DNA from 3 places in the Neorhizobium sp. USDA 3394 genome. Region 2 is predicted to be linked to each of the others. Evidence: predicted binding sites of a transcription regulator. Region 2 holds the regulator's gene; each other region holds the start of a gene.
The links. The regulator LexA, encoded in region 2, represses DNA repair genes until DNA is damaged. The targets are predictions, from matches to a motif close to TGTTCNNNNTGTGTTCNG.
Positions count from the first base shown of each region.

Region 1 (3,274 bases), 510 kb from region 2:
GCGACGGCGCCTTCGATGACCTGGGTGACTTCCTGGTCCATCGTCTGCGGCGAGGCGCCGTCGTAATTGGTGCGCACCGTGATGACCGGCTGATCGACGTCGGGAAGTTCGCGCACCTCGACGCCGGCGAGAGCCGCAAGGCCCGCAACGACCAGCAGCGTGTTCAGAACCGCGGCAAGGATCGGCCGGCGGACGAAGAGGGCGGTAAAGCTCTGCGCGGATTTCTCCGCCTCGGCCTTCCCCTCCTCGTCATGGCCAGCGCCTGGGAGTTCCATCTTCATTGGCGCGCCACCTCAGCCGTTTCCGGCGCGCCGGAAATCCGCACCGGCGCCCCTTCCCTCACACGCTGCAGACCTTCGGTCACTATTCTGTCGCCATCCTTGAGTTCGGCGCCCACGAGGACCGCATCGGGGTTGCGCTGGACGACGCGCACCCGGGTCTTGACGGACTTGTTGTCCCGGACCTGCCAGACATACGAACCCTCGCCGTCCCACTGGACGGCCAGCGGGTCGACCGCCGGATATCTTTCGCCTGCAAAGCGCATGCCGACGTTGAAGGCCATGCCGGCGCGCAGCACGTCGCCAGGATTTTCCACGCGAGCGCGGATGCGCATCGTGCGGCTTGCAGGATCGATGCGGTTGTCGATCGCCTCGACCTTGCCGGAAAAGACCTGGCCCGGACGGGCGATCGAACTCGCCTCCACCGGCTGGCCCGGCTCGATCGCCACCGCGAAACGCTCCGGCGCCCAGAAGTCGACCAGAATGGCCGTGCGGTCGTCGAGCGTCACGACATTGGTCTGGGTGGTGACGTTGTCGCCGATATTGACCGCGACGATGCCGGCAATGCCGTCGATCGGGGCGACGATATCGCGGCGCCTGAGATTGAGTTCGGCGGTGGAGAGGGCGAGCTTTGCGGCCTGTTCGGCGATCTGCGCATCGAAAACGTCAAGCCGCGAGAACGACTGCAGGTTCTTGTAGGAAGCGGATTTTTCCTGGGCACTGGCCAGCGCCACGCGCGCCTTGTCGCGTTCGATCGTCTGCTCCTCGTCATCGAGGCGGGCGAGAACCTGGCCCTTGGTGACCTTCTGGCCCGACGTCACCATGATCTCGTTGACGGTACCGGAAGCCTGGGGCATGACGACGACCGACTGGATGGCCTGACCGCTGCCGATCGCCGACAGGCGGTCGTTGACGGTGCCGATTGCGACCGGCTGGGTCACGACGAGCGTCGCCCGGTTGCCGCCCTGGCCGCCTGCCCCGCGCTGCCCGTTCTGCGCTCCGCCCTCGCCCTGCGGACGCGCCGCAGCATTGCCGCTGGCACCACCCGCTGGAGCAGGTGCAGGCTGGGCTGAGGTTCTGGGAATGACGGCGGCGATCACTTCACCGGGAACGCCCATCTTTGTCAGGGTTCCGCCGGCGCTCGGCACCAAGTAGACCCACAGAGCGAGAGCTCCGGCCAGGACTACGAGACAGAGCAGAAGCTGTTTCCAAATCCGCATTCAATTCTCCGATGGCGGCACCAACAGGCCATATTGCCCGGGAGTATCCTTTTTTGCGGCTGCTCACGCAATGGGTGTTCGGCAACCTTACAAAAATGTAACCTCACGAAATTTCACGCATATGTTAGATCGGAGGCATACATATACTCCTAAAATCGCCGCTTTCGCAGTGGGCAACCGGCGGCCTCTTCACAATTTGGCCTTGCCTTGTGTGAACAGTCGGAATGAAAGCAGAACATTTTCTGGTCTTTCAGGTCCGAATCACTACATTGGCCGCATGACGAACAGTTTCGACGACATTCCGTTCTTCGACGAAGAACCCCAGCAGGCGCAGCGTAAGGCCCCCGCCCTGGCGCAGCCGGCCGGAAACGGCAGCCTCGGCATCGCGGCGCGCGCCATGGCGGCCCGCGACCAGAACCGGGCGCCGGACTATCTCGCAGGCCTCAACCCGGAACAGCGCGAAGCGGTCGAGACGCTCGACGGCCCTGTCCTCGTGCTCGCGGGCGCGGGCACGGGCAAGACGCGGGTGCTGACCACCCGCATCGCCCACATCCTTGCGAGCGGCCGGGCCTTCCCTTCGCAGATCCTTGCCGTCACCTTCACCAACAAGGCGGCGCGCGAGATGAAGGAACGCGTTGGCGTTCTGGTCGGCGGCGCGGTCGAGGGCATGCCCTGGATGGGCACCTTCCACTCGATCGGCGTGAAACTGCTGCGCCGCCATGCGGAAATGGCGGGCCTTCGCTCCGACTTCACCATTCTCGACACCGACGACGTGGTGCGGCTGATCAAGCAGCTCATCCAGGCCGAGGGGCTGGACGACAAACGCTGGCCGGCAAAACAGTTCGCCGGCATGATCGACACCTGGAAGAACAAGGGCCTGACCCCGCCGGACATTGCCGAGGGCGACGCGCGCGCGTTTGCCAACGGCAAGGGCCGCGAACTCTACGCCGCCTATCAAAACCGCCTGCGCACGCTGAACGCCTGCGATTTCGGCGACCTTCTGCTGCATCCGATCGCGATCTTCCGCAAGAACCCGGACCTCTTGAAGGAATATCACGGCAAGTTCCGCTATATCCTGGTCGACGAGTACCAGGATACCAACACGGCGCAGTACATGTGGCTGCGGCTGCTCGCCCAGCGGCCGAAAGACATTCCCCAGAACGTCTGCTGCGTCGGCGACGACGACCAGTCGATCTATGGCTGGCGCGGCGCGGAAGTCGACAACATCCTTCGCTTCGAGAAGGATTTTCCGGGCGCCAAGGTGATCAAACTGGAGCGCAACTATCGCTCCACCGAGCACATCCTCGGCGCCGCCGGCCACCTGATCGCCCATAACGAGGGCCGGCTCGGCAAGACGCTGTTCACCGACCGCTCCGATCCCGACGACGAGAAGGTGGTGGTGCATGCCGCCTGGGATTCGGAAGAGGAAGCGCGCGCCGTCGGCGAGGAGATCGAGAACCTCCAACGGGGCAAGCACAAGCTCAACGACATGGCGATCCTGGTGCGCGCCTCCTTCCAGATGCGCGAATTCGAAGACCGGTTCGTGACATTGGGCCTCAACTACCGCGTCATCGGCGGCCCGCGCTTCTACGAGCGGCTCGAGATCCGCGACGCCATGGCCTATTTCCGCATAGTCTGCCAGCCATCCGACGACCTTGCCTTCGAGCGGATCATCAACACCCCGAAACGCGGCTTGGGCGACACGACCGTGCGCTACCTGCACGACTATGCCCGCGCCCGCGACATCCCCATGCTGCAGGCCGCCGCCGACATCAT
Region 1 is NZ_JBWCDU010000001.1:1,431,028-1,434,301, reverse strand. Features, by position in the region: gene ACZ9EJ_RS06725 (efflux RND transporter permease subunit) at 1-275, opposite strand, end outside; gene ACZ9EJ_RS06720 (efflux RND transporter periplasmic adaptor subunit) at 278-1,498, opposite strand; gene ACZ9EJ_RS06715 (ATP-dependent helicase) at 1,776-3,274, shown strand, end outside.
Region 1: a site for LexA is predicted at 1,719-1,736, ahead of ACZ9EJ_RS06715 (ATP-dependent helicase). Genes of this name have one in related genera too.

Region 2 (3,274 bases):
CAAGATCGGCCGTCTTGAAGATGATCGCCCGGCCGCGCAGGCCTTCGGCGCCCGGCGTCGACGGAAGGGCGAATTCCGCTTCGAGTTCGTGATCCTGCAGGATGCGAATGCGGGCATTGGCCGCGGCAAGCTCGAGCGATGCAGGCTCCGGCTTGGCCTTTGTCATCAGCACCTGCTCGGCCAGGGCTGAGAAATCGGAGGGCGCCGATGCCGACAGAATGATCTCGCCCAGCCCCAAGACCGCATTGGAATGGCGCTCCAGTTCGCCGCGATCGGCCGGCAGAGGGTTGATGCGCTGGCAGGAAAACATCAGGAAGTCGGGTGCCCGGTCATCTGCCGCAAAAGCCAGCCGGAAGCTCGCCTCGGTTTCGGAGCCGTCGGGCAAGGTCATCCCGCGGGAAAATTCCAGCACGTCGCCTGCCGAGACGCCACGCATTTTGAAACGCGCGTGATCGGCCATCGCGTCGCCCGTGGCGACAACGAGCCCCGAGAAGCCCTGCCTGTCGCGTGCCCCGCGGAAGGCCAGATCGCGTGCGGTAAAAACGTTGCCGCGCTTGGCGGCAGCGCTCGCATGGCGGCGATTGGCAAGGGCCAGCGGCTCCAGATAGCTGCCATCCGAGAAGAACACACAAGCATTGGCTGTGCCGAAAGGATGAAAAGCGTCGGGCGCAACTGTAAAACCGAGCTTCGTGAGCCGGGAACGCGCAGCGGTAAGTCCCGCCACCGGCAGCACGAGATGATCGATCGGTCTTGCGTTCACGCGAGGGCCCCCGGGATTGGAATCGCATAGCTACTTTGGCAGCGGGCTCGCGCCGCGCAAGTGGTGAGACACGAGATATCTGGCACGCATCTATGAAGAAAAAATCATCATACTTCACGAAAATTTAGGGACTTGCGGAACACATATGGAACATATAGTGTCTGTTCTGGATTTGTTTCCGACTCTGAGGGTGCCAAAAGATGCTCACGCGCAAACAACAGGAATTGCTTCTGTTCATTCACGAACGCATGAAGGAATCCGGCGTCCCGCCGTCATTCGACGAAATGAAGGACGCTCTCGACCTCGCATCCAAGTCCGGCATCCACCGCCTGATCACGGCACTTGAGGAACGCGGCTTCATCCGCCGCCTGCCGAACCGGGCCCGGGCGCTCGAAGTCATCAAGCTGCCGGAAGCCTATTCGCCGAGCATGCAGCCGCGGCGCGGTTTTTCGCCAAGCGTCATCGAGGGCAGCCTCGGCAAACCGCAGCCGGTCGCGGCGCCTCAGAAACCCGCCGCCAACGACGACTCTTCGAACGCCACGACCGTTCCGGTCATGGGCCGCATCGCCGCCGGCGTGCCGATCTCGGCGATCCAGAACAACACGCATGACATCGCGGTGCCAGCCGAGATGATCGGTTCAGGCGAACATTATGCGCTCGAGGTCAAGGGCGATTCGATGATCGAGGCCGGCATCCTGGACGGCGACACCGTGATCATCCGCAACAGCAATACGGCCAATCCGGGCGATATCGTTGTGGCGCTGGTGGACGACGAGGAAGCGACGCTGAAGCGCTTCCGCCGCCGCGGCGCATCGATCGCCCTCGAGGCCGCCAACCCCGCCTACGAAACCCGCATCTTCGGGCCGGACCGGGTGAAAATCCAGGGCAAGCTCGTCGGTCTCATCCGCCGTTATCATTGATCATCCGCCGGAGCGGTTCCGGCAACGATCTGTCGAACGCCTGGCTTCGCCAATCATAGTGGCGGTGCCTGCTCCAGGGACGGTCTGCGCCCGCCATGGCCGCACGGGCCTGCCAGCGCCGAATGTCGGTCGCGCCGTTGAGGAAAATCTCCAGGGCGCCCGCCTTGCGAAGCGTGGCACCATTGATCATCAGGGCGCCGGACCGGCATTGGTCGAAGCGGGCACGCGGCGCAATGACAAGATTGGCGGCATCGCAGGCGGCGCCTGCATAACGGCTATCCTCGACAGCGATGACGATGCCCTTGCCGGTGCCTGCCGCACACCAGGCGGTCGGCTCACAGGTGAAGCGGCCGGCAGGCGCCTGTTTTATACTCGATTTTGCCGTTTCGAGTTCCTGCGGTGTCAGTTCGCGGCGCCCGTTGGTTTTCTCGCCGGGAGGCTTGTCGTCGGGTGGCCTCTCGTCGGGAGGCTTGTCCCTGGGTGGCGACATTTCGGGCTTGGTGGGATCGCCGAGCAGAAGTGCCCTCTTCCATTGGTCGTAGACAAAGTCGGGCGGGCGGGCGCGATTGGTGGCGACCCCTTCTCCATCGACAAGTGCGACCATCGTCCCGTCTTCCGAGATCAGGATGTCCGGGAGGGGCATCGACCGCTCCTGCCAGGAAAGCAGCAGAGCGGTCGCCATCAGCGGTAGGCCTATCAGTCTCAGTCTCGTCCTCAGCAGCGTCAGCAGCAGAAACCCTGCCGTCGCGACGGCCAGGAACCAGGGATGCTGCCGCCCTGTGCCGACATCGCCGCCCCAGGCCGCGATGTGTTTGGCAATGGCGATCACCCACTCCAGGCCGAGGCCCATGAGCTTCATGAAGGGAGCATCGAGGCCGAACGGCATCAGCAGCATGCCGGCCAGCCCCGCCGGCATGACCACGAAGGAGATGATCGGCATGGCGGCGAGGTTGGCGGCAAGGCCGTAGGTGGCGATACGGTGGAAATGCTCGACCGAGAACATCGCCGTCGAGATGCCGCCGATCAGCGAGGTCACGAAGACGCCGGCCGCGAAATTCCAGGACGCCAACAGCGGCGTCACCACAGGGTGACGGAATGGCAGAGGTTCGGGATCACGGCGTTCCGCCCTGTGTTTCCAGAGCGCGTAGCCGGCGACCAGGGCAGCGGTGGCGGCAAACGACATCTGGAAGCTCGGTCCCAGTATTTCCGAGGGCGACATGGCGATGATGACCAAAGCGGACAGCGCGACATTGCGCAGGCTGATCGACGGGCGATCGAAAAGCACGGCGACCAGCATGATCGCCATCATGATATAGGCCCGCTCGGCGGAAACGCCGAAACCGGAGATCAGGTAGTAGGCCGTCGCCATCATCAGCGCGCCGAATGCGGCGATCTTCTTGACCGGATAGGCCTGGGCGAAGCCCGTGAAGACGGAAAGCACGGTGCGCACGCCGACAAAGAAGATGCCGGCGGCCAGCGCCATGTTCAGCCCGGAAATGGCGACGATATGGGCGAGGCCCGACAGGCGCAGCGCCTCGGTGGTGTCTTCGGAAATCGCCCGGCGCTCGTCCGTGACGATCGCCGCGGCAAAGGC
Region 2 is NZ_JBWCDU010000001.1:1,942,671-1,945,944, forward strand. Features, by position in the region: gene ACZ9EJ_RS09215 (VOC family protein) at 1-760, opposite strand, end outside; gene lexA (transcriptional repressor LexA) at 961-1,680, shown strand; gene ACZ9EJ_RS09225 (ComEC/Rec2 family competence protein) at 1,661-3,274, opposite strand, start outside.

Region 3 (3,274 bases), 600 kb from region 2:
CCGAAGCGATAAGGGCTGCGGCGATGGCGGAAGTGATCTTGGTCATGGTGGTAGTCCCTTCAGAGTGTTCCGCGGCTTTCAGTTTGCGACCAGGCCTGCGGATGGTTGTTTCGGTATCTTGAATGAGCTGCGATTAGTTCGGGCGGTTTGCACCGTCGAAATAGTCACCGCTGTTGACGTCTGCCTGGATCTGGTTCTGTTGATCTTGCGCAATGCTGCCGGTCTGAACGTGGTCGACAGTAGCGGAAGCCTTGGAGGCGCCTTCATAATAGTCGCCTTCGGCAAGAGCGGCGGAAGCGAACGAGGCCGAAGCGATCAGGGCTGCGGCGATAGCGGAAGTGATCTTGGTCATTGTCTTTATCCTTGGGTTATGTTCGGTTCGGTCTTGGGTTCGAACCGGAGTGAATTTCTGTTTGCGATGCTGATATCGGACCGATCGGTTCGATCCGAAAGCCCCCTATTTCGGCGACTGCTGTCAATGAAATGTTGACAACGAAAGCCGCCCGGGAAAATTGCACGCGAAAAGTGTATGTCGCGACAATTTTGCGACAACTGCCATGGATAAATCGATTAAGTTACCATTTATTAAGATAATTATTCAATGAAATCAGTTAGATGTTCGACTCCGAAAGAATTTACACCGACTGCGTGTGCTTTTCTGCGAATCGTGTCTTTTCCGTGGCTTTTTTGCGGCATAAATTGTGTGCAAGGGGTATTCAAGCTTTTCACAAAACTGTGACATTAGAATTTTGCGATTTTTTACACCCAAAATCGATGCCGTTTCCGTGATCACATTGCCTTTTCTTGATGCGACGCAGCAAAATATTCGGGCACCCTTGACGGTCGGAAACGAAAAATGGCCGTGCCGTTGCCGGCGCGACCATCTCTGCACTTCTTATATAGCGATGATATTTGGGCGACCGGCTTAGAGGCGCGTCCACGTCTGCGACTTGCAAAGGATGGCGAGAACGCAGCCTTTCATCTTGAGCGAATTGCCGTTCACCGAACCGGACCCGCTATAGGTCTTGTCCTCGGCGGGGTCGGTAATCTCGCCGCTATATTCGCCGTCCTTGCCGGAGAGCTTGCCGATCTGCTTGCCCGAATGTTTGCCGGTCTTCAGCGTCACGCAATAGGCGGTGCCGCATTTGCCGATGACCGCGGTCTCGCCGCTGGCGGTCTTCCAATTGCCTTCGATCGGCTCTGCGGCTCGGGCTCCGGTCGCGGCAAGTGCCAGCACTGCAACAAGCATCAGTCTGCGCATCATGATTGTTCTCCTCCTTCGCTTCCGCCGCTGGGCTCTTCGTGAGCAGACAGACAGCGTGGTTTCCTCCAGTTCGCACTCCTCTGTACGAACTTGCGCCGAAATTTATCTTACGCACACGTAAAGGTAAATATGGATCCGGCTGGATATGGGCGGAATTTCAGCGGCTGAAGGGCCGGGGTTTTCCACAGCCCGGGGGCGGGTTCGCCGAACCGAACCGTATTCGTAGTTAGCGTTCGGTTTAAATCCTTTTCTAAACTTTTCGTAAAAATCTCCGCAAAATCCTTAAAATGCAAGGCATCCCATGTTTAACAAAAGCTCAAGTTTACGAAGTGTTTTATCTTTGTTTTCGTTGAATTAATCATGCTTTTTAGGCGTCTTTTGGAAGGTTGGGCGCATAGTGAAGTCATCAAACGAGCGGGAAAAACCGCCGGCCGGAAGGATCGAAACAGCCGCTTGAAGACGGTGATCCGGACGGAGCCCGAAAGGGCAGGAAACAGGGCAGACGACGAACAACAGGCTTTAACAGGGATCAAACCGATGGCACGCTTTGAAATGAACAATTCCGGAATGGCCACCATGGGTGGCGAAACCCGCGCCGACACTTTCTGCGAAATGGGCCTGATGTATGCGACTGGCCGTGGTTGCGACGTCGATCTCGTTTCCGCTCACAAATGGCTCAACATCGCCGCGATCAAGGGCTCCGACCGCGCCGCCGAGTTGCGCGCCGACCTTGCGCAGACGATGAGCAAGATGCAGCTGGCCGCAGCACTCCGCGCCGCTCGCGAATGGATGACCATGCACTGAGCGCCTTCAGGGAGCGCCGTGGTCGACGAATTGACCGGCCCCGCAAGAGGGCCGGCGGGAGAACAATCCAAAAGACAGCACCCAAGAGGGGGTCGGGAGACAGGACGGTCGGGTCTGGACGGGGGCGACCGCCTGAAATTGAGACCGCGACCGGCAGGAACAAGGCCGGCGCGGTCGTTTTCCGTATAGCCTAGAGGCTCTTCAGCACCTTCGGCAGCGCTTCTTCAAACAGCGCCATGTCCGATTCCGGGCCTGTGCTGACGCGGATGCAGCGGTTGAGCTGCGCGACACCCGGCATGCGGATGAAAACCCCGTGCTCCATCAGCCCATCGACGATCGAGCGCGCATAGGCGCCGTCGCGACCGCAATCGATCGCCACGAAGTTGGTGGCAGACGGCAGCGGTTTCAGGCCGTTGGTTTCAGCGATGGCCGCGATCCGGTCCCGCGAGGCCTTGATCTGCCCGATCACCTTGGTGAGGTAGGCCTGGTCCTTCAGCGCCGCGAGTGCCGAGGCGACGCCGATCCGGTTCATGCCGAAATGATTGCGGATCTTGTCGAAGGCCTCGGCCGTTCCGGGTGTCGATATCGCATAACCCACCCGCGAGCCGGCCATGCCGTAGGCCTTCGAGAAGGTCCGGGTGCGAATGATGTTCGGCCGGTCGATCAGGGCGGCGATATCGGGCGTCGCGCCGGCCGGGCCGGTCTCGCAATAGGCCTCGTCGAGGATCATCAGGCAGGTTTCCGGCAGCGCCTTCGCAAACGTAACGATGCTGTCGGCGTCCCACCAGCTTCCCATCGGGTTGTCCGGATTGGCGAAATAGACCAGCGGCGCGTTTTCGCGGCGGACGGCTTCCAACAGCCCGTCGAGGTTTTCGCGGTCCTCGACGTAAGGCACAGTCACCAGCCGGCCGCCATGGCCAGCCACATGGAAGTTGAACGTCGGATAGGCGCCGAACGAGGTGACGACCGGCATGCCCGGCTCGATCACCATCCGCACGATCAGCCCCAGCAGGCTGTCTATGCCTTCGCCGACGGCGATATTGTCAACCTGACAGCCCAGATGCGCGGCGAGCGCCTGCTTCAGCTCGAAATTTTCCGGATCCGCGTATTTCCAGGTGCTCGCCGCCGCAGCGCCGATCGCTTCGATGACGGAAGGTGCAGGGCCGAAGCCGTTTTCATTGGCGCCGATGCGAGCCTTCACCATGA
Region 3 is NZ_JBWCDU010000001.1:2,547,645-2,550,918, reverse strand. Features, by position in the region: gene ACZ9EJ_RS12345 (hypothetical protein) at 1-46, opposite strand, end outside; gene ACZ9EJ_RS12340 (hypothetical protein) at 134-352, opposite strand; gene ACZ9EJ_RS12335 (DUF2147 domain-containing protein) at 926-1,264, opposite strand; gene ACZ9EJ_RS12330 (sel1 repeat family protein) at 1,802-2,068, shown strand; gene ACZ9EJ_RS12325 (pyridoxal phosphate-dependent aminotransferase) at 2,259-3,274, opposite strand, start outside.
Region 3: a site for LexA is predicted at 1,595-1,612, ahead of ACZ9EJ_RS12330 (sel1 repeat family protein). Genes of this name have one in related genera too.